DNA from 2 places in the Nocardia sp. NPDC050717 genome. Region 2 is predicted to be linked to the other one. Evidence: riboswitches for the same ligand, from Rfam matches in the RefSeq annotation. Region 2 holds a riboswitch; the other holds the start of a gene.

Region 1 (11,547 bases), on a different contig from region 2:
GGTGAGCGGGGTCTCCGGCTTGGGCTCGCTCCGGCCCGCCAGCGCCTTGCTGCGGAAGGGCTCGGGCCAGCCGCCCGCGGGGGTGCCGAGCTCGCCGCGCAGGAACCCGATGACCGAGTCCGGGATGTCGTAGCGACCGGGGTCGGCGGCGAAGTCCTCGATGTCGACGCCGGTGCCGACCAGCGCCAGGGCCAGGTCACCGACGACCTTGGACGACGGGGTCACCTTGATCAGGCGGCCGAGCAGCCGGTCGGCGGCCGCGTACTTGGCCTCGACCTCCTCGAACCGGTCGCCGAGGCCGAGTGCGATGGCCTGCTGACGCAGGTTCGACAGCTGACCGCCGGGGATCTCGTGGGTGTAGACGCGGCCGGTCGGGGCGGGCAGGCCCGACTCGAACGGCGCGTACACCTTGCGCAGGGCTTCCCAGTACGGCTCGAGGTCGCAGACGTGCTGCAGGTTCAGGCCGGTGTCGTGCTCGGTGTGCGCGGCCGCGGCCACGATCGCCGAGAGCGCGGGCTGGGAGGTGGTGCCCGCCATCGCCGCCGACGCGCCGTCGACGGCGTCGGCGCCCGCCTGCCAGGCGGCGAGGTAGGTGGCGAGCTGCCCGCCGGGGGTGTCGTGGGTGTGCACGTGCACCGGCAGGTCGAAGTTCGACCGCAGCGCCGTGACGAGCTTGGCCGCCGAGGGCGCGCGCAGCAGACCCGCCATGTCCTTGATCGCGAGCACGTGGGCGCCCGCGTCGACGATCTGCTCGGCCAGCTTCAGGTAGTAGTCCAGCGTGTAGAGCGACTCGTTCGGGTCGAGCAGGTCGCCGGTGTAGGAGAGCGCGACTTCGGCCACGGCCGTTCCGGTTTCGCGGACGGCGGCGATGGCGGGCCGCATCTGGTCGACATTGTTGAGCGCGTCGAAGATGCGGAAGATGTCGATGCCGGTGTCGGTGGCCTCCTGCACGAAGGCACGGGTCACCTGCTCGGGGTAGGGCGTGTAGCCGACCGTGTTGCGTCCGCGCAGCAGCATCTGCAGGCAGATGTTGGGGACGGCTTCGCGCAGCGCGGCCAGGCGCTCCCACGGGTCCTCGTGCAGGAACCGCAGCGCCACATCGTAAGTCGCGCCGCCCCACGCCTCGATCGAGAGCAGTTCCGGGGTCAGCCGGGCCACGTGGCCCGCGACGCCGAGCAGGCCGTTGGTGCGCACGCGGGTCGCCAGCAGCGACTGGTGCGCGTCGCGGAAGGTGGTGTCGGTGACGCCGAGCGCCTTCTGCTCCCGCAGTGCCTTCGCGAAGCCCTCCGGGCCGAGCGCGAGCAGGCGCTGGCGCGAACCCGCGGGCGGCTCGACGGTCATGTCGATGGCGGGCAGCTTGTCGTACGGGTACACCGTGGTCGGGCGTTCGCCGTGCGGCTTGTTCACCGTGACGTCGGCCAGATAGCTCAGGATCTTGGTGCCGCGGTCGGCCGATCCGCGCGAGGTGAGCAGTTCGGGGCGCTCGTCGATGAACGAGGTGGTGACCCGGCCCGCCTGGAAGTCGGGATCGTCGAGCACCGCCAGCAGGAACGGGATGTTGGTCGTCACGCCGCGGATGCGGAACTCGGCCAGCGCGCGGCGGGCGCGCGCGGCGGCGGCGGGCAGGTCGCGACCGCGGCAGGTCAGCTTGACCAGCATCGAGTCGAAGTAGGCCCCGATCTCGGCGCCCAGGTTCGCGCCGCCGTCGAGGCGGATGCCCGCGCCGCCCGGCGTGCGGTAGGCGGTGATGCGACCGGTGTCGGGGCGGAAGCCGTTGGCCGGGTCCTCGGTGGTGATGCGGCACTGCAGCGCGGCGCCGCGGATGGTCACCGCGTCCTGGCTCAGGCCCAGATCGGCCAGGGTCTCCCCCGCCGCGATCCGCAGCTGCGACTGCACCAGGTCGACATCGGTGATCTCCTCGGTCACCGTGTGCTCGACCTGGATGCGCGGGTTCATCTCGATGAACACGTGGTTGCCGCGTTCGTCGAGCAGGAACTCCACGGTGCCGGCGTTGCTGTAACCGATCTGGCGGGCGAAGGCCACGGCGTCGGCGCAGATGCGTTCGCGCAGTGCGGGATCCAGATTCGGAGCAGGCGCGAGCTCGATCACCTTCTGGTGCCGGCGCTGCAGCGAGCAGTCGCGCTCGAACAGATGCATCACGTTGCCGTGCTGGTCGGCCAGGATCTGCACCTCGATGTGGCGCGGGTTCACCACGGCCTGCTCGAGGAACACGGTCGGATCGCCGAAGGCCGACTCGGCCTCGCGCGAGGCCGCCTCGATCGACTCGCGCAGCTGCTCGGGCGCGGCCACCCGGCGCATGCCGCGGCCACCGCCACCGGCGACGGCCTTGACGAAGATCGGGTACTCGAACTCCTCGGCCGCGGCCAGCAGGGCGTCGATGTCGGCACTGGGCTCGCAGGACTTCAGCACCGGCAGGCCCGCCGCCTTGGCGGTGGCGATGGCGGTGGCCTTGTTGCCCGCCATCTCGAGCACGGCGGCCGAGGGGCCGATGAAGGTGATGCCCTCGCGCTCACAGGCGGCGGCGAGATCGGGGTTCTCCGACAGGAAGCCGTAGCCGGGGTAGATCGCGTCGGCGCCGGCGCTCTTGGCGGCGTCGATGATCGCCTCGATCGACAGGTACGCCCGGACCGGGTGCCCTTCCTCGCCGATCTGGTAGGACTCGGCCGCCTTCAACCGATGCACGGAATTGCGGTCCTCGTGCGGGAACACCGCGACCGTTCCGATGCCTAGCTCGTATGCCGCGCGGAAGGCGCGAATGGCGATTTCACCACGATTGGCGACCAAGACTTTCGAGAACATTGGACCACGGTACCCGGACGCGACCGGACCACCGGCACGCAAGGTGGCTTCGCAGCAATCTTCACACCGCACACCGGCCCACCTGCGAAGTTGCGTTCACCCGGCCGTCACATCTCACCGCGCGGACCGGTCGGCGGTGCGGGCGGTTCGCGCAGGTCAGCACTCGGCGAGGGGGGCGGGCGCTCGCCGTCGGCGTCCGCGCGGCCTATGCTGGGCGACGCAGCTGGTTCGCCTGCGCGGTGGAAGAGTCGGAGCCCCGACCTCCCGCGCCGGCGTCGACGCCCGGACACGCACGATCGCGCCGGGCGGAGAGGGAACCCGGTGGGAATCCGGGACTGTCCCGCAGCGGTATGCCGGAACGACCACCGTCATCAGCACTGGGCTCGACACCTGGGAAGCGACGGTCAGTAGGTCGGTCGATCACTCGACCGGTGCCGGTGAGTCCGAAGACCTGCCGACTGTGCCGGATACGCCGTATCCGGCGGCCACCGCCTCGTGGATCGGGCGCGCGGACCACCTGTGCCGACCTGCCGCGCCCGCGCGGCAGGTCCCGGCGGTGTCGACGTGTGCCCTGAGTACGGCGATGGCTCCCGCACGACACACTGGAGAATCTCCGTGACTGTTTCGCACTCCCCCTTCACCGCAACGGTTCTCGGCTTGCCACGGATCGGCCCGAACCGCGAACTCAAGCGCGCCGTCGAGTCCTACTGGGCGGGACGGGTCGACGCCGAGCACCTGCACGCCGTCGCCCGCACGCTGCGCGCCGAGCACTACGCCCAACTGCGCTCGGCCGGACTGGATTCGATTCCCGTCGGCACCTTCTCCTACTACGACCAGATGCTCGACACCGCCGTCCTGCTCGGGGCGCTCCCGCCCCGCGTCGACGCGATCGCCGATCCGCTGGACCGGTACTTCGCCGCGGCCCGCGGCACCGACACGGTGGCGCCGCTGGAGATGACCAAGTGGTTCGACACCAACTACCACTATCTGGTCCCCGAGATCGACGCGAGCACCACCTTCGCCCTGCACCCCGACAAGCTGCTCGCCGAACTGGCCGAGGCGATCGAGCTCGGCGTGCCGGCCCGGCCGGTGGTGATCGGTCCGCTGACCTTCCTGAAGCTGGCCAAGTCCGCCGACGGCCCGGCCCTGGACCGGCTGCCGGAACTGCTGCCGCTGTATCGCGAGTTGCTGGCCGGGCTGGCCGCCGCGGGCGCGCGCTGGGTACAGCTCGACGAGCCGGTGCTGGTCACCGACCTGACCGAGGCCGAGATCGCGCTCGTGCGAGAGACCTACACCGAGCTCGCGGCCGCGACCGACCGCCCCGCGATCCTGGTGGCCACCTACTTCGGCCACCCCGACGCCGCCCTCGCCGCGCTCGCCGACACCGGAATCGACGGTGTGGCCCTCGATTTCACGGCCGGCACCGACCTCGCCGCGGTGGCCGCCCTGCCCGGCCTCACCCGCACGCTCGTCGTCGCCGGTGTGGTCGACGGGCGCAACGTCTGGCGCACCGATCTCGACGCCGCACTCGCGACGCTGGGCACCCTGCTCGGCAGCGCGGGCGCGGTGGCCGTGGCGAGTTCCTGCTCGCTGCTGCACGTGCCGTACTCGCTGGCCCCGGAGACCGGACTCGACGAGCGGCTGCGCTCCTGGCTCGCCTTCGGCGCCGAGAAGGTCGGGGAGATCAGGGTTCTCGCGACCGCGATCACCGAGGGCACGCCCGCCGTCGCCACCGAGCTGGCCGCCGCCCGCGCTGTCGCCGAGACCCGCCGCACCGATCCACGCCTGCACGACGCGCGCGTCCGCGGCCGCCTCGCGGCGCTCGGTGACGGCGACCTGACCCGCGCACCGGCCGACGAGCGACGCGCACGCCAGCGCGACCACCTCGACCTGCCGCTCCTGCCGACCACCACCATCGGCTCCTACCCGCAGACCTCGGCGATCCGCCGGGCCCGTGCCGCCTTGCGCAAGGGTGAGATCGACGCGGCCGAGTACGAGCGCCGGATGCGCGCCGAGATCGCCGCGGTGATCGCCCTGCAGGAGCGGCTCGGTCTGGACGTGCTGGTGCACGGCGAGCCCGAACGCAACGACATGGTCCAGTACTTCGCCGAACTCCTCGACGGTTTCGCCGCGACCGACAACGGCTGGGTGCAGTCCTACGGCACCCGCTGCGTGCGCCCGCCGATCCTGTTCGGCGACGTCTCGCGGCCTGCGCCGATGACGCTGTCGTGGATCGGCTACGCGCAGTCGCTCACCGACAAGCCGGTCAAGGGCATGCTCACCGGCCCGGTGACCATCCTGGCCTGGTCCTTCGTGCGCGACGACCAGCCGCTGGCCGAGACGGCCGGGCAGGTCGCCCTCGCCATCCGCGACGAGACCGTCGACCTGGAAGCCCAGGGCGCGCGGATCATCCAGGTGGACGAGCCCGCCCTGCGCGAGCTGCTGCCGCCGCGCGTGAGCGACCAGCCCGCCTACCTGCGCTGGTCGGTGGACGCGTTCCGGCTGGCCACGGCGGGCGTGGCCGACACCACCCAGGTGCACACCCACCTGTGCTATTCGGAGTTCGGCGAGGTGATCACGGCGATCGCGGGTCTGGACGCGGACGTGACCTCGATCGAGGCGGCCCGCTCACACATGGAGGTGCTCGACGACCTGACCGCGGCCGGCTTCGCGCTCGGGGTCGGCCCCGGTGTCTACGACATCCATTCCCCGCGCGTCCCGTCGGTCGAGGAGATCACCGCCTCGCTGCGCGCCGCCCTCGATGCCGTTCCCGCCGAACGGCTCTGGGTGAACCCCGACTGCGGGCTCAAGACGCGCGGGCCGGTCGAGGTGGAGGCCGCCCTGCGCAACCTGGTGACGGCGGCCGCGGCGCTGCGCTGAGCCGAACCGCCCCGGACGGGCGATCGCCGTCCGGGGCGGATCTCGGGTCCAGTTGATACCGTGATACCCGTTCGCTCTGGGAACTCCCTCGGCAACCGCGCGGCACGCGCCGAATCGGCCGGCCGGACCCCCTTGACCGGCCCGCATCGAGCATGCGGGCCCGGCCCCGCGTGCCCCGATTCGGCGCTTCGCACGTTACGCACGGGTAGTCACAGGTAAAATCCCTTGCAGGACTGGACTTCTCCGCACGCGATCGTCCATTAGAGCGAACATTGCGAACTCGGAGCGTTAGGATCTCCGACGTGCGGAAGATGTACGCGGGGGCCCGGCTTCGACGGCTGCGTGAAGAACGAAGGATGACTCAGGCGGCGTTGGCGAAATCGCTGGATCTCTCGCCCAGTTATCTCAATCAGCTCGAGCGCGATCAACGCCCGCTCACCATTCCGGTTCTGCTGAAACTGAACTCGACCTTCGACCTCGACGTGCAGTTCTTCGCCGCCGACTCCGACGCACGGCTGGTCTCGGACCTGCACGAGGTCCTTGTCGAGGCGGCGGGCGGCGGCGACACCGCGCCGATCACCGAGGTCGAGGAGCTCGCGACGAGATTGCCCGAGGTGGCGCGGATCGTCATCGCGATGCACCGCCGCTTGCGCGCGGCCACCGATCAGCTCGATCTGCTGTCGTCACGGGTGGACAGCAACGCGGGCGCGCCCGGCGCCCCGATGCCGTACGAGGACGTACGCGACTTCTTCTACGACCACCGCAATCACATCGCGACCCTCGATCACGCCGCCGAGCAGCTGTTCGAGGAAGCCGGGCTGAGCATCGGCTCGCTGGACCGGCAACTGGCCAGGGTCGCCGAGGAACGCGCGGGCGTCACGGTGCTCGTCCGCGGCGACGGCGCCGACCCGACCATCCCGAAACGCCACTACGACCCCGACACCCGCACGCTGACCCTCGCCCGGCGGCTGCGCCCCGGTCAGCGCGCCTTCCAGATCGCAGGCACCCTCGGCCTGCTGCTCTACGGCCGCGAGATCGACAACGTGCTCGCCGAATCACGGGCGCTCACCGGCGAATCCCGCACGCTGGCCAGGGTCGGCCTGGCCAACTACTTCGCGGGCGCGCTGATCCTGCCCTACGGCCGGTTCCTGCGTTCGGCCGAGGAACTGCGCTACGACGTGGACCTGCTCTCGCTGCGGTTCGAGGTCGGCTTCGAGACGGTCTGCCATCGGCTCAGCACGCTGCAGCGGCAGGGTCAGCGCGGGGTGCCGTTCTTCCTCGTCCGCACCGACCGGGCGGGCAACATCTCGAAGCGGCAGTCGGCCACGGCATTCCATTTCTCCCGGGTCGGCGGCAGCTGCCCGCTGTGGGTCACCCACGAGGCGTTCGCGCATCCCGGCCGCATCCTCACCCAGATCTCGGAGATGCCCGACGGCCGCCGCTATCTGTGGATCGCCCGCACCACCCCGGCCACCGCGCAGGGCTTCGGCGCGGCGGCGAAGAACTTCGTCATCGGGCTCGGTTGCGATATCGAATACGCGGACCGGCTCGTGTACTCGCAGGGTCTGCAACTCGACGACCCGCAGGTGGCGGTGCCGATCGGCGCCGGGTGCAAGGTGTGTGAGCGCGCCGCGTGCCCCCAGCGCGCCTTCCCCCAGATCGGACGGCCGCTCGCCGTCGCCGAACACACCAGCACCGACCTGCCGTATCCGCGCCTGCCGCGCTGAGCGTTCAGGATTTGGCGAGGTATTCGATGCGCTCGCCGTCGACGGCCGCGTGCATCATCCCGGCCAGCCCGGGATGGCGCACCAGCCCCGGATCCTCGGCGACCACCTGGCGCGCCAGCTCCTGGGCCGCGGTGATCACCTCGAGGTCGTCGAGCAGCGAGAGCAGGCGCAGCGAGCGGGCCGTTCCGGACTGGGCCGCGCCGAGCACGTCGCCCTCGCGGCGCTGACGCAGATCGAGGACCGAGAGTTCGAAACCGTCGGTGGTCGCCGCGACCGCTTCGAGCCGCGCCATCGCAGTGCCGCCGGGGGCGGCGTCGGTGACGAGCAGGCACAGCCCGGGATACTCGCCGCGGCCGATGCGCCCGCGCAGCTGATGCAGCTGACTCACGCCGAACCGGTCCGCGTCGACGATCACCATCACCGTCGCGTTCGGCACGTCGACGCCGACCTCGACGACCGTGGTACACACCAGGACATCGATGGCGGCGTCGTTGAACTGCCGCATCACGTGGTCCTTCTCGTCGGACGGCAGCCGGCCGTGCAGCAGCCCGACCCGGACACCGGCCAGCGGCCCGGCGCGCAGCGTCTCGTACATGTCGACGGCGGCCTGCGTGGTCGGCCCCTCCTTCTCCTGCGCCGACTTCTTGCCCTTGGCGGGCGGCGCGTCGGGATCCTCGCCGATCCGCGAGCACACCACATACGCCTGCCTGCCCTGGCCGACCTCCTCCAGAATCCGTTCCCACGCGCGATCCACCCAGCCCGGATGCAGTTTGCGCGGAACGACTCTCGACACGATCGGGGAGCGGCCACGCGGGAGCTGGGTGAGGGTGGAGGTCTCCAGGTCGCCCAGGGTCGTCATCGCGATGGTGCGGGGAATCGGGGTCGCTGTCATCACCAGCAGGTGCGGGCTGATGCCGTTCTTCGCCTTGGCCCGCAACGCGTCACGCTGCTCGACGCCGAAGCGGTGCTGTTCGTCGACGACGACGAGGCCGAGATCGAAGAACTCCACGGCGTCCTGGATGAGGGCGTGGGTACCGATGACCAGGCCGGCCTCGCCGGTCACCGCGTCCAGCAGGGCCGCCTTCTTGGCCGCCGTCGACATCGATCCGGTGAGCAGCACCATTTTGGTCGCGTGCTCGGCCGCGCCGAGTTCCCCCGCGGTGCCGAGCTCGCCCAGCATCGCCCGCAGCGAGCGATGGTGCTGAGCGGCCAGGACTTCCGTCGGCGCCAGCAGCGCGCACTGGCGACCGGAATCCACCACCTGCAGCATGGCGTGCAGCGCGACGATCGTCTTGCCCGAGCCCACCTCGCCCTGCAGCAGGCGATGCATCGGCCGGGTGCGGGACAGGTCGGCGGAGATCTCGTCGATCACCTGCCGCTGGCCCTCGGTGAGCTCGAAAGGCAGCCGCTCGTCGAAGGCGGCCGCGATCCCGTCGGTGGCGGGCGGGCAGGCGGGCGCGGTGCGACCCTCCACCTCGTGCCTGCGTTCGGCGAGCACCAGCTGCAATGCCAGCGCCTCGTCGAAACGCAGCCGGTCCCTGGCCTTCTCGATGTCGAGCTTGTGTTCGGGCAGATGGATCAGGCGCAGCGCGTCGGAGACCCCGAGCAGCCCGCGGTCCTCGCGCAGGTCGGTGGGCAGCGGGTCCTCGATGGGGTCGAGCTGGTCGAGGACCTGGCGGATGCAGGCGAGCAGGTCCCAGCTCTGCACCTTCGCCGTCGCCGAATAGACCGGGACGAACTCCCGCTCGAAGAACGCCGCGTCGACTCCCCCGGCGCCTTTCGCGCTCTGCGCGAGTCCGCGCAACGCCCCGCTGCCGCGCACCGAGGTGAGCTCCTCGACGCCGGCCTCGGCCTTGTCGGGCAGGATCAGGTAGTCGGGGTGCGAGAGGTTCCAGCGGTCCGGACGCCACCAGTGCACGGTGCCCGACATCATCGCCCGCACACCCTCTTTCACCAGATAGCGCACCTTGTCGCCGTTGAAGAAGGTGGCTTCGACCGGGCGGGCGGCGCCGGTGTCGAGCTGCACCTTCAGCAGGGAGCCGCGGCGGTTCTTCATCGGGCGCAGTTCGGTTTTGGTGATCCGGCCGATCACGGTGATGTGCGCGCTCTCCTCCGGCTCCTCCTCGGTGAGCGGCTGGCCCTGGGTGGCATAGCGCACGGGATAGTGGCGCAGCAGGTCCTCGACCGTGGTCATGTCGAACGCTTCGGTCAGCCGGTCGGCGGCCTTCACACCGAGCACGTGATCGAGCCGGTCACTCAACGTCGCCATCTACTCGACCCCTATCTGCACCAGATCCGCTTGCTGCCCACCGGAATACACCACGACCTCGACACCGGGGAAACCGGCCGTCACATGCTCGGCCAACACCGCGCCCAGCTCGGGGCCCGCGTCGGCGCCCATCAGCAGGGTCACCAATTCGCCACCGAGACCGAGCATCCGGTCCAGCAGGATGCGGCCCGCGCCGACCACATCGGGGTCGATCACCACCACGTCGTGGCCGACCAGGCCGAGACCGTCACCGGGCGAACACATCCCGACCATCGTCAGCGCGCGCACCCGGGCCGCCCGCAGCGCGCCCCACCGGGTGGTCGCGGCCGCCTCCGACATCGCGAACGCGTCGTCCACCGCGATCCGCCCCCGATCGTGCACCGCCAGCGCCGCCAGCCCCTGCACCATCGACGCGCTCGGCAGCAACAAGACGTCACGTGACCCGTCACGCGCGGCGACACCGGCGGCGACGAGCTCCTGAGCGGGCAACGCCCCGTTCGGCAGGACGAGGACTTCCCGGTGCGGCATGGCGCGGATCGCGGTGAGCAGGGCTGTGGTGTCGAGCTGCCGGTCACCGCGCAGCACCACCGCGCCCGCGTCCTCGAACAGGCTCGCGGCGGCGGCGCCGGAAGCCACGGCGAGGATGCCGCGGTCGGCGAGGTGGTCCGTGCCCGGGGGCTGTCCGTCGGTCGCGCTGGACACCGACCCGTCGTCGTCCGCCCTGGCATCGGGCTCGGTGAGCCGCGGCCGATCAGCGTTCGGCACCACGCCGGGCCCCGCATCTGCCGCGGCTGTGCGGGAAATACCGCGCCCGGCCGCGGCCGAGCCCTCGGCACCCAGCCGTCCGCTGTCCACCGGACTGGTCCTCGCCCCTGCAGCGTCTACCGAACTGGTCCACGCCCCGCCCTCGGTGTCGTCCGCGGTAGCGGCCTCCACACCGACGGCACCACCGTCCCTCGTGCCGGATCCCGCGCCGACACTGCTCGCATCGCCCGGGGCCGACCCCGCGCCTGCTCCGCCGGCACCAGCCACGGCGGACCCCGCCCCGACGGTGCCTCGATCGACAGGTGTGGGCGCCACGCCGCCACCGTCGCAGGACCGCACCGCCGCCGAGTCGTGATGCGCGCCCCCGTTCGGTGCCGTCACCGCGAAGCTCTCGATCCGGATCCCGGTCACCGTGCCGATCGCCAACCCCGCTTCGATCGCGGCGCCCGCGTCCCTGCAGTGCACGTGTGCCGACCAGGTGCTGTCCCCGTCCCCCACCACGACGACGGAATCACCGAGCACGGCGAGCCGGTCCCGCAGCCCACCGGCGGCCGCCTCGTCGGTGCCGGAGATCACGTACATGACCTCGAAATGCGGGTCGGCGTCATCGGACCGATCCTGCCCGTCCCAGAAGTCGGCACGTGACCCCGCCAGGTCCACACTGGCCGCGGGCGGCACTGCGGTATCGGTCACCCCAGCCGCAGGCCAGCCGGCAGCATCGTTCGCACCGACCGCAGGCCGCCCGGCAACATCGACGTCACCAGCTGTGAGGCGCGCGGCAGTGTCGGTCGCACCCGCCGTCGGCGGTCCAGCGGTGTCGGTCGCACCCGCCATCGGCCGCCCAGCGGTGTCGGTCGCACCCGCCATCGGCCGCCCAGCGGTGTCGGTCGCACCCGCTGCGTCGCCCGCTGATGCCCTCGGCACCACGCCGCCCGCTGCCTTCCCCGGCGCATCGACGTCCGCGGACGGATCGGCGCTCGTCGAGTTGAACGTGCGTGTTCCATCGGTCTGCCGGGAACGGCCATCGATACCGAGGGCCGCCCGGCGGTCGCCCGATCCGGCGCGGGTATAGGTGTCGCGGGTCGG
Region 2 (11,547 bases):
CGCTACGGCAGGCCCGGCCCCGACGGCCTGCCCGGTGCCGACGCCGACCAGATCACCGTCGTCATCGGCAACGGCAAGAATTCGTTCTGGGCCACCGTCGCCCACATCGACGTCAGGGACGGCATCCTCACCGTCGACGGCACCACCCGCTACAGCCGGGCCTTCAGCGAACGCATGCCCGTCCTCGACACCGCGGGCACCTGGGTGCGCTCGGCGAAGAAGGGCCCGGTCGGCCGGAGCAAGAGCAGCCACGGCCTCGGGCTGAGCCACTACGCAGGCCGCTGCCCCGATCCGCGCTGAGCGCCGAGGAGTTCGGTGCGCCGCTCGGCGACCGTGGCGCGCAGGGCTTCGACCACGGCGGCCACCTCGGGGCGGCGCAGGGTCTCCGCGCGGGTGACGAGCCAGTAGGTGAGCTGGACGCGGACCCGGTCACCGAGCACACGCACGAGGTCGTCGTGCCGGTCGGCCATGAAGCACGGCAGCAGACCGATGCCCGCGGCCGCGCGGGTGGCCTCGACGTGCACGAAAACATTGGTGGACGAGACGGATTGGCGCATGGCGGGGGCGAAGCTGGTGGCCAGATCCAGATCGTCGACCTGCAGGATCGACTCGATGAAGTAGACGAGCGGATAGTGGCGTAGGTCGTCGATGCCCGCCGGGGTGCCGTGCTCGGCGAGGTAGCCGCGGGCGGCGTAGAGACCGAGGCTGTAGTCGCCGAGGCGGATCGCCTCGGCGCGATGGACCTGCGGCTTGCCGACGACCACCTCGAGGTCGAGCCCGCTGCGCTGGGTCGAGGCCCGCCGGGTGGTCGCGATGATCTCCACCTGCACGCGGGGATGTCGTCGCTGCACACGCGCGGCGGCGGGCGCGGCGAGATAGGCGCTGAACCCGTCGGTGGCCGAAAGGCGCACCACGCCTTCGAGTTCCCGCTCGCCGCCGGGGGCGCCCAGCGAGCGCACGGCGGCCTCGATGGTCTCGGCGGCCGCCAGCGCCGAGCGCCCCAGGTCGGTGAGTTCCCAGCCGCCGGTGACGCGCGTGAGCACCCGCCCGCCGACGGCGCGCTCGAGCGCCGCGATTCGCCGCGAGATCGTGGTGTGGTTGATCCCCAGCTCCTCCGCCGCGGTGACATAGCGGCCCGATCGGCCCACGGCGAGCAGAACCAGCAGGTCATCGGCGCTGGGCCGGCGTCCGGCGTCCGGCGAGGTAGCGCTCATTTCTGCATCTTCGCAGATACGCGGTGCGAACTTGGCCATTGCGACCGAATTCGATCTGCACGAATACTCTTCCCATTGCTAGTGGGCCACATCACATTCTCCGCGTGTAGTGGCCTCGATCACCAAGGAGCAGTGATGAGCGTCCGCAATGCGACCGAGCGGCCCGGCGACGATCCCGGCGGGGCACCGAGTGGCCTGCGCCGGGTGGTGGCCGCCTCGATGGCAGGCACCGTCGTCGAATGGTACGAATTCTTCCTCTACGGCACCGCGGCGACGCTGGTGTTCAGCAAGGTGTTCTTCGCCAAGGGCACCAGCGATCTCGACGCCATCCTGGCGGCTTTCGTCACCTACGCGGTCGGCTTCGCGGCCCGCCCGCTCGGCGGCATCGTCTTCGGCTACTTCGGCGACCGGTACGGCCGCAAGAAGCTGCTCCAGCTGAGTCTGGTGCTGGTGGGCGGCGCGACCTTCCTGATGGGCTGTCTGCCCACCTTCGCCCAGATCGGCTACTGGGCGCCCGCCATGCTCGTGACCCTGCGCTTCATCCAGGGCTTCGCGATCGGCGGTGAATGGGGCGGCGCCGTCCTGCTGGTCGCCGAGCACAGCCCGAGCCGCAGCCGCGCGTTCTGGGCGAGCTGGCCGCAGGCGGGAGTGCCCGCGGGCAACCTGCTCGCCACGGTCGTGCTGCTGGTGCTCACCTCCACGCTGTCCGACGCGGCGTTCCTGAGCTGGGGCTGGCGCGTGGCGTTCTGGCTGTCGGCGGTGGTGGTGCTGGTCGGGTACTACGTGCGCACCAAGGTGACCGACGCGCCGATCTTCGTCGAGGCCCAGAAGCACATGGAACAGGCCAAGGCGAGCTCGTTCAGCGTCTTCGAGGTGCTGCGTCGCTACCCGCGCGGCGTGTTCACCGCGATGGGGCTGCGCTTCGGCGAGAACATCATGTACTACCTGGTGGTCACCTTCTCCATCACCTATCTGAAGGTGCACGTGGAGGCGAACACCACCACGATCCTGTGGTGGCTGCTGGCCGCGCACGCCGTGCACATGGGGGTGATCCCGCTGGCCGGGCGCCTCGGTGACCGGTTCGGCAGGCGCCCGGTGTACCTGGCGGGTGCCTTGGCGGCCGCCACCTGGGGCTTCTTCGCGTTCCCGATGATGGACACCGCCAACAGCGCGCTGATCCTGGCGGCGATCATCGTCGGCCTGGTCTTCCACGGCCTGATGTACGCCGGTCAGCCCGCGATCATGGCGGAGATGTTCCCGACCCGCATGCGGTATTCCGGTGTGTCCCTGGGCTATCAGGTCACCTCGATCGTGGCGGGCTCGCTCGCGCCGATCATCGCGGTCAAGCTGCTCGACTCCTACGGTTCCTCGGTCCCGATCGCGGTGTACCTGGCGGTCGCGGCGGCCGTCACCGCGGTCGCGGTGCTCTGCGCCAAGGAGACCAAGGGCATCGACCTCGAGTCCCTCGACGCCGCCGACGCCGCGGAGTCGGCGACCGCGGACGCACCCGCGACGGCCAAGGTCGTGACCGCATGACCGACCTGATCGGACGCACGGCGCTGGTCACCGGCGCGGCCGGCGGGATCGGCGCCGCGTGCGCCCGCGAGCTGGCCGCGCGCGGCGCGGAGGTGACCGTCGCCGACATCGACGAGATCGGCGCGAAATCCGTCGCCGCCGAGATCGGCGGCCACGCGTGGGCGGTCGATCTGCTCGACGTCGACGCGCTCGCCGAACGCACACTGGCGGTGGACATTCTGGTGAACAACGCCGGTGTGCAGTCGGTGAGCCCGATCGAGCAGTTCTCCCCGGAACAGTTCCGGCGCATGCAGACCCTGATGGTGGAGGCGCCGTTCCTGCTGATCCGCGCCGCCCTTCCGCACATGTACGCCCGCGGATTCGGCCGGATCGTGAACGTCTCGTCGGTCCACGGCCTGCGCGCGTCGGCCTACAAGGTGGCCTATGTGACGGCCAAGCACGCGCTGGAAGGGCTGTCGAAGGTGACGGCGCTCGAGGGCGGCCTGCACGGGGTCACCAGCAACTGCGTGAACCCCGGCTACGTGCGAACACCGCTGGTGGACAAGCAGATCGCCGACCAGGCGGCGGCCCACGGCATCCCCGAACGGGACGTGGTCGAGAAGGTGCTGCTCACCGAGAGCGCGATCAAACGGCTGATCGAGCCCGCGGAGGTCGCCGCGCTGGTCGGCTGGCTGGCGGGCGACCAGGCGGGCATGGTCACCGGAACCTCGTACGTCATGGACGGGGGGTGGAGCGCCCGATGACCGGCGAGACCGCGACGCCGCAGTGGGTGCCGGCCACCGAGGACATCGCGCGGGCGCGCATCACCGACTTCGCGCGGTTCGTCGCCGAGCGGCACGCGGTCACGCTGCCGGACTACCGCGCCCTGTGGCAATGGTCCGTCGACGACGTGGCCGGGTTCTGGGGCGCGGTCTGGGACTGGTTCGGGCTGGGGGAGCGGCCACCGGTGGTCCTCGCCCGCCGCGAGATGCCGGGGGCGTCCTGGTTTCCCGGCGCACGGCTCAATTACGTTGAGCGCGTGCTCGCGCAGGCCCGCACCGACCGGCCCGCGATCGTGTCGGTCGAGGAGGACGGCGCGGTCACCGAGCTGTCCTGGGCCGAGATGCTCGGCCGGGCAGCCGGATTCGCGCGGACCCTGCGCGCGGCGGGGGTCGGGCCGGGCGATCGGGTCGTCGGCTACCTGCCGAACATCGCCGAGGCCGTGATCGCCTTCCTGGCGACCGCGAGCCTGGGCGCGATCTGGAGCGCCTGCGGCCAGGACTACACGGCCGCGGCCGCGCTGGACCGGCTGGGCCAGCTCGACCCGGTGGTCCTGGTGACCGCCGACGGCTATCGGTTCGGCGGCAAACGGCACTCCCGTCGCGCCGAGATCGAGGCGCTGCGGGCCGCGCTGCCGGGCTTGCGCGCCACCGTGGTGGTCTCCCGGCTCGGCGAAGTGGTGGCGGACGCGCTCGACTGGGCGCAGGCGAGCGAGCCGGCATCGGAGCCGCTCGTGCCGGAGCGGGTCGACTTCGATCACCCGCTGTGGGTGCTGTACTCGTCGGGGACCACCGGGCTGCCGAAGGGCATCGTGCACGGGCACGGCGGCGTCCTGCTGGAACACCTCAAAGCGCTCGCGCTGCAGACCGACCTCGGCCGGGACGACACCTTCTTCTGGTACACCAGCCCGAGCTGGATGATGTGGAACTTCCAGGTCGCCGGGCTGCTGGTGGGCGCGACCATCGTCTGCTATCCGGGCAGCCCGGCGGCGCCGGCCCCGGATGCGCTGTGGGACATCGCCGCCCGCGTGCGGGTGACGGTTCTCGGCACCAGCCCTGGCTATGTCCAGGCCTGCATGAAGGCCGGCGCGGTGCCGGGCCGCGACCACGACCTGTCGGCGCTGCGCCTGATCGGGGTCACCGGCTCGGCGTTCCCCGCGGCGTCCTCGCTGTGGTTGCGCGACAGCGTCGGCGCGCACATCCCGGTGGCCTCGATCAGTGGCGGCACCGATGTGGTGTCGGCCTTCGCGGGCGGCGCGCCGACGGTGCCCGTCTGGCCAGGGGAGCTGTCCGCGCCGTACCTCGGTGTCGCGCTCGCGGCCTGGGACGACGCGGGCGCACCGGTCCGGAACGCGGTCGGGGAACTCGTCGTCACCGCGCCGATGCCGTCCATGCCGGTCGGCTTCTGGCGCGATCACGACGGATCCCGGTATCGCGCGGCCTATTTCGCGGACCACCCGGGCGTGTGGCGCCACGGTGACTGGATCACCGTCACCGAACGCGGCAGCGTCGTCGTGCACGGCCGCTCGGACTCCACCCTCAACCGGCACGGCATCCGGATGGGCAGCGCCGACATCTATCAGGCCGTCGACCCGCTGCCGGAGATCACCGACTCCCTCGTGGTCGGCGCCGAACAGCCCGACGGCGGCTACTGGATGCCGTTGTTCGTCGTCCTGGCGCCCGGCGTCGCACTGACCGACGCGTTGCGCGCACGCCTGTGCGACACGATCCGGACCCGCACCTCGCCGCGCCACGTGCCCGACGAGATCATCGCGGCGCCGGGAATTCCCCGCACCCGTACCGGGAAGAAACTCGAGGTCCCGATCAAGAAGCTGCTCCAGGGCGCCGATCCCGGCAGCGTCGTCGACCCGAGCGCCGTCGACGACCCGGACCTGCTGTCCTGGTACGCCGGCTTCGCGCGGCGGTGAGCCGGATCGGGGCGGGCGCGCACCGCCGCCGCCGATCTTGGTACAGTCCGGCCAGCCGTGGTGTTCGGGAAATCGGTGCGAAACCGGTGCGGCCCTCGCCACTGTGATCGGGAGCGACGGATCGTTCCGGACGACAGACCGTCGTCCGGAGCCACTGGGGCACATGTGCCCTGGGAAGGTGGATCCGCCGCGTCAATCCCGTCAGCCAGGAGACCGGCCACGGCCACGTAGTACCCATTCCACGAGGACCTGGAAGGCCGGCACCTTGACTCCGTCTGTTTTCGCGCGCCTACGCGGCGTCGCGCTGATCGCCTGCGCGATCGTCATCACCGGGTGCGCGGCGCCACCCGTTCCGGAAGCGAACGGCGCCGACGCCGTCACCCGCGCCAACTGCGGGCTGGAGGTGAGCGTCCCGGAACCACCCCGGCGGATCTACGCCGCCTATCAGCCCGCCATCGAGATCGCGCACGCGCTCGGCGTCACCGACCGGCTCGTCGGCACGGCGTTCCTCGACGCCGCGGTGCTGCCGGAATACCGGGAGGCGCAGGCGAAGTCGGCCTATGCCGAGAAGCTGCCGAGCCGCGACGAACTGCTCGCGGAGAACCCGGACTTCGTGCTGTCCGGGTTCAACGGGGTGTTCGCGAAGTCGGCCCAGCAGAGCGTCGGCACCCGAGCGGGCTTGGGGGAGCTTGGCATTCGGACGTGGGTGCTGAGCCCGCTGTGCCCGAGCGCCGACGGCCTGGCCGACGAGGCGATCGACCCGAAGACCGTGCGCTTCGAGAACGTCTACGCCGACCTGCGCGACCTCGGCGCCCTCTGGGGCGTGGCCGACCGCGCCGACGCCGTGGTCGCCCAGCTCGGTGCGCGGATCGACACGGTGCGCGCGAAGACCGGCACCGCGCCACGGCCCAGGGTCGCGGTGGTCACACCCAAGGACGACGGGTCCTACCAGGTGGCAGGCGGCCTCGACTTCATCACCCAGATCATCGAGGCGGCAGGCGGGACCAACGCCTTCGCCGACCTGACCGCGCGCCGCAACGTGGCCATCGGCGCCGAGGAACTCATCGCCCGCGATCCCGACATCATCCTGACCAGCCAGTGCTGCAAGGCGACCTACACCCGCGACGACGCGCGACCCCAGGTCGACAAGCTGGTCGGGAACCCGGCCTTCGCGAACCTGACCGCCGTGCGGTCGGGCGCGGTGCACCCGTTCCTGTTCGCCGACCGGGCCGCAGGCGTCCGGATCGCGCACGCGACCGAACTGGTCGCCGCGCTGATCCATCCCGAGCTGTTCGGACGGTGACGCCCGCCGTTCGCGGCACCGGCCTGCTCGTGGCCGGTGCCGCGCTGGCCGTCGCCTGTGCCGCCTCAATCCTGATCGGCGCCCACGCCCTGTCCCCGGACCAGGCGATCGCGGCGTTCACCGATTTCACCGGCTCCGACACCGACCGGATCGTGCGCTACATCCGGCTGCCGCGCACCGTCGCCGGTGTCCTCGCCGGGCTGGCGTTCGCGCTGGCGGGCGCGATCATGCAGGGACTGACCCGCAATCCGCTGGCCGGTCCGGGACTGCTCGGCATCAACGCGGGCGCCGCGCTGGCGATCGTGCTGGCCATGGGTGGGCTCGGGGTGGCCTCGGCGTCGGGCTATGTCTGGTTCGCCTTCCTCGGCGCCGCGGTCGCCGCGTTGTTCGTGTACACGCTGGGCTCCCTGGGTTTCGGCGGTGCGACACCGGTGAAGCTGGCATTGGCCGGCGCGGCGTTCGCCGCGCTGTGCGGCGCGATCACCACCGCCGTCACGCTGCTGGACCGCACGACCTTCGAGAACTTCCGCTTCTGGGTGGTCGGCTCGCTGGCACGTGCCGACGCCGAATCCGTCTGGGGCGTAGCCCCGTTCATCGTGCTCGGCGCGGTGCTGGCCGGTTCGGTGGCGCGGTCGCTGAACGCGATCGCCATGGGCGACGACATGGCGCGCACGCTCGGAACGCGGCTGGTCGCGGTGCGCGCCGTCGGCGCGCTGAGCGTCGTCCTGCTCGCGGGCGGCGCGGTGGCGATCGCAGGCCCCCTCGCGTTCCTCGGCCTGGTCGTTCCGCATCTCGCGCGCTTCTGTGCGGGCCAGGACTACCGGTGGTTGGTGGTGTGGTCGGCGGTGCTCGGGCCGACCCTGCTGCTGCTGGCCGACATCCTGGGCCGCGTGGTCGCCCGGCCGATGGAGATCCAGGTCGGCATCGTCACCGCGTTCGCGGGTGCGCCGTTCTTCCTCTACCTGGTGCGCACCAGGCGGGTGGCGACGCTGTGACCGGTACCGAACCTCGGGTGCTGCCCGACGGCACCCTCCTGATCCGCTCGCCGGGTCGCCGTGTCGTGCTCCGGGTGCAGCGGCGATCACTGCTGCTGACGGTGCTGCTCGCCGCGACCGCGGTGGCCGTGGCGGGCTACTCGCTCACCGTCGGCCACTATCCGGTCTCCACCGGTGACGTGCTGCGCGTGCTCGGCGGCGGTGGCACCCGCATCGAGTACGACGTGATCGTCGCCGACCGGCTGCCCCGGGCTCTCACCGGGTTGGGCGTGGGCGCCGCGTTCGCGCTCGCCGGCGCGATCCTGCAGCGGATCGCGACCAATCCGCTGGTGAGCCCGGAGATCATCGGCATCAATGCCGGCGCCTCCCTCGGCGCGCTGGTGGTGAGTGTGCTGCTGGGCGGCGCGGGCCTGGCGCTCGTCGGCGGCGCGATGGCCGGAGCCGCCGTGGCCATGGCCCTGATCGTCGTGGTGGCGAGCAAGGACGGTCTCGACGGGTACCGCCTCGTTCTCGTCGGCATCGGGGTCACGGCGATGCTCACCGCGGCCACCTCCTACGTGCTGACCACGGCGAATGTCTACCAGGCGCACGCGGCCGCGCTGTGGCTCACCGGCAGCCTCGCCAACCGGGACTGGACGCATGTGGGGTTCGCCGTCGCCGCGCTGGTCGTCGTCGTGCCCGCGCTGCTGGTCCTCGCTCGCTCCCTGCCGCTGCTCGAGCTGGGCGACGAACTTGCCAATTCCCTGGCGGGACGCCGCGGTCCGCACCGCACCACCCTGGTCGCCCTCGCCGCGGTGGCCGCCGCCCTGGCCACGGCGGCGGCCGGACCCATCGCGTTCATCGCGCTGGTCGCCCCGCAGATCGTGCGTCGGCTGCTCGCCGAACGCGGCGCGGGACTGGTCCCCGCCGCCACCACGGGCGCTCTGCTGGTGGTCACCGCCGACCTGGCCGCGCGGCGCCTGTTCCCCGCCGAGCTGCCCGTCGGCGTGGTCACCGCCCTGCTGGGCGCCCCCGTTCTGCTGTATCTCCTCGCCCGCGCAACCCGGATCGGACACGCTGGATGACCGCCCATCTCACCACCGCGAACCTCGCCCTCGCCTACGGCGACACCACGATCGTCACCGACGCCACCGTCGACTTCCCCGCCGGCGCGCTCACCGTCATCGTCGGCCGCAACGGCTGCGGCAAGTCGACACTGCTGCGCGGGCTGGCCCGGTTGATCCCGCCGAGCGCCGGGACGATCCTGCTCGACGGCGCCGACCTCACGACCAGCCCCGCGCGGACGGTGGCGCGGCGCCTCGGGATGCTGCCGCAGCAGCCCGTGGCGCCCGACGGCATCACCGTCGGCGAACTCGTCGGTCGCGGCCGTCACCCGCATCAACGCTGGTTCCGGCAGTGGTCGGCCGCCGACGAGACCGCGGTCCGTACCGCCCTGACGCTGACCGACACGCTCGACCTCGTCGACCGCACCGTCGACCAGCTCTCCGGCGGGCAGAAGCAGCGGGTCTGGCTCGCCCTGGCGATCGCGCAGGAACCGGAGGTGATGCTGCTGGACGAACCGACCACCTTCCTCGACCTGGCGCATCAGCTCGACATCCTCGATGTACTGCGGAACCTGTTGCCGCGCACCATCATCGCCGTGCTGCACGACCTGAATCTGGCGGCGCGCTACGCCGACCACCTGGTCGCGGTGAAGGACGGCCGGGTCGTCGCCCAGGGCCCGCCCGCCGAGATAGTGCGCCCCGACCTGGTCGCCGACGTCTTCGGCGTCACCTGCGCCGTGATCGAGGACCCGATGACCGGCACACCCCTGGTCGTCCCGGCCGCCCGCTCGGTGCGTGCCGCATGACCCGCCGCCACGTCCTCGTCGCCCGTCCCACGCCTTCGGGCGTCGACGTAGCCGCCGTCGCGGCGCTCGCCGAGGCCTGCGGCATCGGCTATGCCCTGCTCGACCAGGGCGAGCCGACGATCCACGACGCCCTCGACGGCGCCGCGGCGGACGACCTCCCGGTCACCCTGATCCCTCTCGCCGTTCCCCGCGACCGCTACCTGGAGACCTGGATCGCCCGCGCCGTCGCCAACTGGCGCGAAACCCGCACCACCGCCCTCGACATCCGCGTCACCGAAAGCCTGGACACCACCGCGGATTTCGCGGACCTGATCCGCGCCCGTCTGGACGAGATCGGCACGCCGGTCACCGCGAGCCCCCGCGCCTTCCGCAGCCCGGCCTGGTCCCACATCCCCGACCACACCCAACACATCCTGGTCTGCCGCGGCCCCCGCTGCACCGTCTACGGCGCCGCCGCCCTCCACCGCACCCTGCGCCGCGACCACCCCGATGCACTCATCACCGCCACCGGCTGCCTGAACCCCTGCAACCTGGGCCCCCTCTACATCACCTATCCCGACGGACGATGGCACACCACCACAACACCTCTCGCCCTCGAGCCCGCCACCACCCCGGAGTGAACACGGTCAGCGGCTCCGCGGATCTCCCGCCGACCACGGGTGCCGAGCTGACACCGGAAGTCCCGAGCGAACAGTTCGCTCGGAACTGCCCCGTCGGGAATCACCGGCGCGGGCGAATCCCAGCATTCTGTCGGCCGGCTACTGACAGGAGCCTGCGGCGGCCGGTCGGCTCGCGGACTACGCTGGGCCGGTACGGGATTCGAGGCAGGGGAAGGCATGCGATGGGCGGCACGGTGGTCGCGGTCAGCAGTAGCGGTGCGCACACGTTCACCAAGGAACGGCGGGACGGGATCCGGTTGCTGGCGGGGCTGGGCGTCGAGGGCGACGCCCACGCGGGCGTGACGGTGAAACACCGGTCCCGGGTCGCGCAGGATCCCACGCAGCCGAACCTGCGCCAGGTGCACCTGATGCAGCGCGAACTGTTCGACGAGCTCGCCGGACACGGCTTCGACGTGGCGCCGGGACAACTCGGCGAGAACATCACGACCGCCGGACTCGACCTGCTGGGGCTCTCGGTCGGGACACTCCTGCGGATCGGCCCGGAGGCCGTGGTCGAGGTGACCGGGCTGCGCAATCCGTGCCTGCAGATCGACATGTTCCGGGCGGGCCTGCTGAGCCGGGTGGCCTACCGCGACGACGAAGGCCAGGTGATCCGCAAGGCCGGGATCATGGGTGTCGTCGTGGCGGGTGGCCCGGTGCGGCCGGACGACGCCATCACCGTCGAGCGGCCCGAGGGTCCGCACCGCCCGCTCGAACGGGTCTAGTCGAGGCACGATCGGCCCGGCCCGGGGCCGGACCGATCGACCACACTCAGGCGAATCGTTCGGCGACCATCTCCTCGGTCAACCCATAGTCCGCCAGCGAATACCGGTGCGTCGGTTTGCGATCGCCCGTCCGGCTCTCGGCGTCGAGGGCAGCGATGGCGGCGCGCGCCCCCTCGCTGAACTCGGCCCCGATGCGGTCGTAGATCCCGGCGACCACGGCGAACGGATCGGCGCGCAGGTCGTCGAACTCGATGTCGAGGAACGTCGCCTCGGGGTGCCGCGCCCGCGCCGCGGTGAACTCCGCGAGACCGCGCGCCCACAGGTCGAGCTGGGTGCGGCCGATGGTCTCGCCGGTGAACACGGTCGACCAGCCGCGGGTCGCGTGCTCGTTGAGGCTGCACACCGACGGGATGATCGTGGCGGGATCGCGGTGGGTCTGGATCACCACCGCGTCCGGGTAGACCGCGAGCAGAGCGTCCAGATTGAACAGATGACTGGGGTTCTTCAGAACCCACCGGCGATCGTCGTTCATCCCGATCAGCTGCAGATTGCGGCGGTGCCGAGCGTAGGCGGGCGTCCA

Evidence for each region. A riboswitch is a leader RNA that binds a small molecule or an ion and turns the genes downstream of it on or off. The one in region 2 is predicted to bind cobalamin.
Region 1: another riboswitch for cobalamin. It lies ahead of metE (5-methyltetrahydropteroyltriglutamate--homocysteine S-methyltransferase); the one in region 2 lies ahead of AB0H56_RS21435 (ABC transporter substrate-binding protein).

The regions. Positions count from the first base shown of each region.
Region 1 is NZ_JBFAHR010000004.1:41,989-53,535, forward strand. Features, by position in the region: gene AB0H56_RS10810 (pyruvate carboxylase) at 1-2,820, opposite strand, end outside; cobalamin riboswitch at 3,080-3,294, shown strand; gene metE (5-methyltetrahydropteroyltriglutamate--homocysteine S-methyltransferase) at 3,436-5,700, shown strand; gene AB0H56_RS10820 (short-chain fatty acyl-CoA regulator family protein) at 6,003-7,427, shown strand; gene recG (ATP-dependent DNA helicase RecG) at 7,432-9,696, opposite strand; partial or broken gene AB0H56_RS10830 (dihydroxyacetone kinase) at 9,697-10,347, opposite strand; partial or broken gene AB0H56_RS10835 (DAK2 domain-containing protein) at 10,855-11,547, opposite strand, start outside.
Region 2 is NZ_JBFAHR010000010.1:263,051-274,597, forward strand. Features, by position in the region: gene AB0H56_RS21410 (TerD family protein) at 1-300, shown strand, start outside; gene AB0H56_RS21415 (LysR family transcriptional regulator) at 270-1,253, opposite strand; gene AB0H56_RS21420 (MFS transporter) at 1,350-2,750, shown strand; gene AB0H56_RS21425 (3-hydroxybutyrate dehydrogenase) at 2,747-3,493, shown strand; gene AB0H56_RS21430 (acetoacetate--CoA ligase) at 3,490-5,436, shown strand; cobalamin riboswitch at 5,458-5,673, shown strand; gene AB0H56_RS21435 (ABC transporter substrate-binding protein) at 5,702-6,739, shown strand; gene AB0H56_RS21440 (iron chelate uptake ABC transporter family permease subunit) at 6,736-7,734, shown strand; gene AB0H56_RS21445 (iron chelate uptake ABC transporter family permease subunit) at 7,731-8,798, shown strand; gene AB0H56_RS21450 (ABC transporter ATP-binding protein) at 8,795-9,583, shown strand; gene AB0H56_RS21455 ((2Fe-2S) ferredoxin domain-containing protein) at 9,580-10,203, shown strand; gene AB0H56_RS21460 (MOSC domain-containing protein) at 10,425-10,967, shown strand; gene AB0H56_RS21465 (sulfotransferase) at 11,014-11,547, opposite strand, start outside.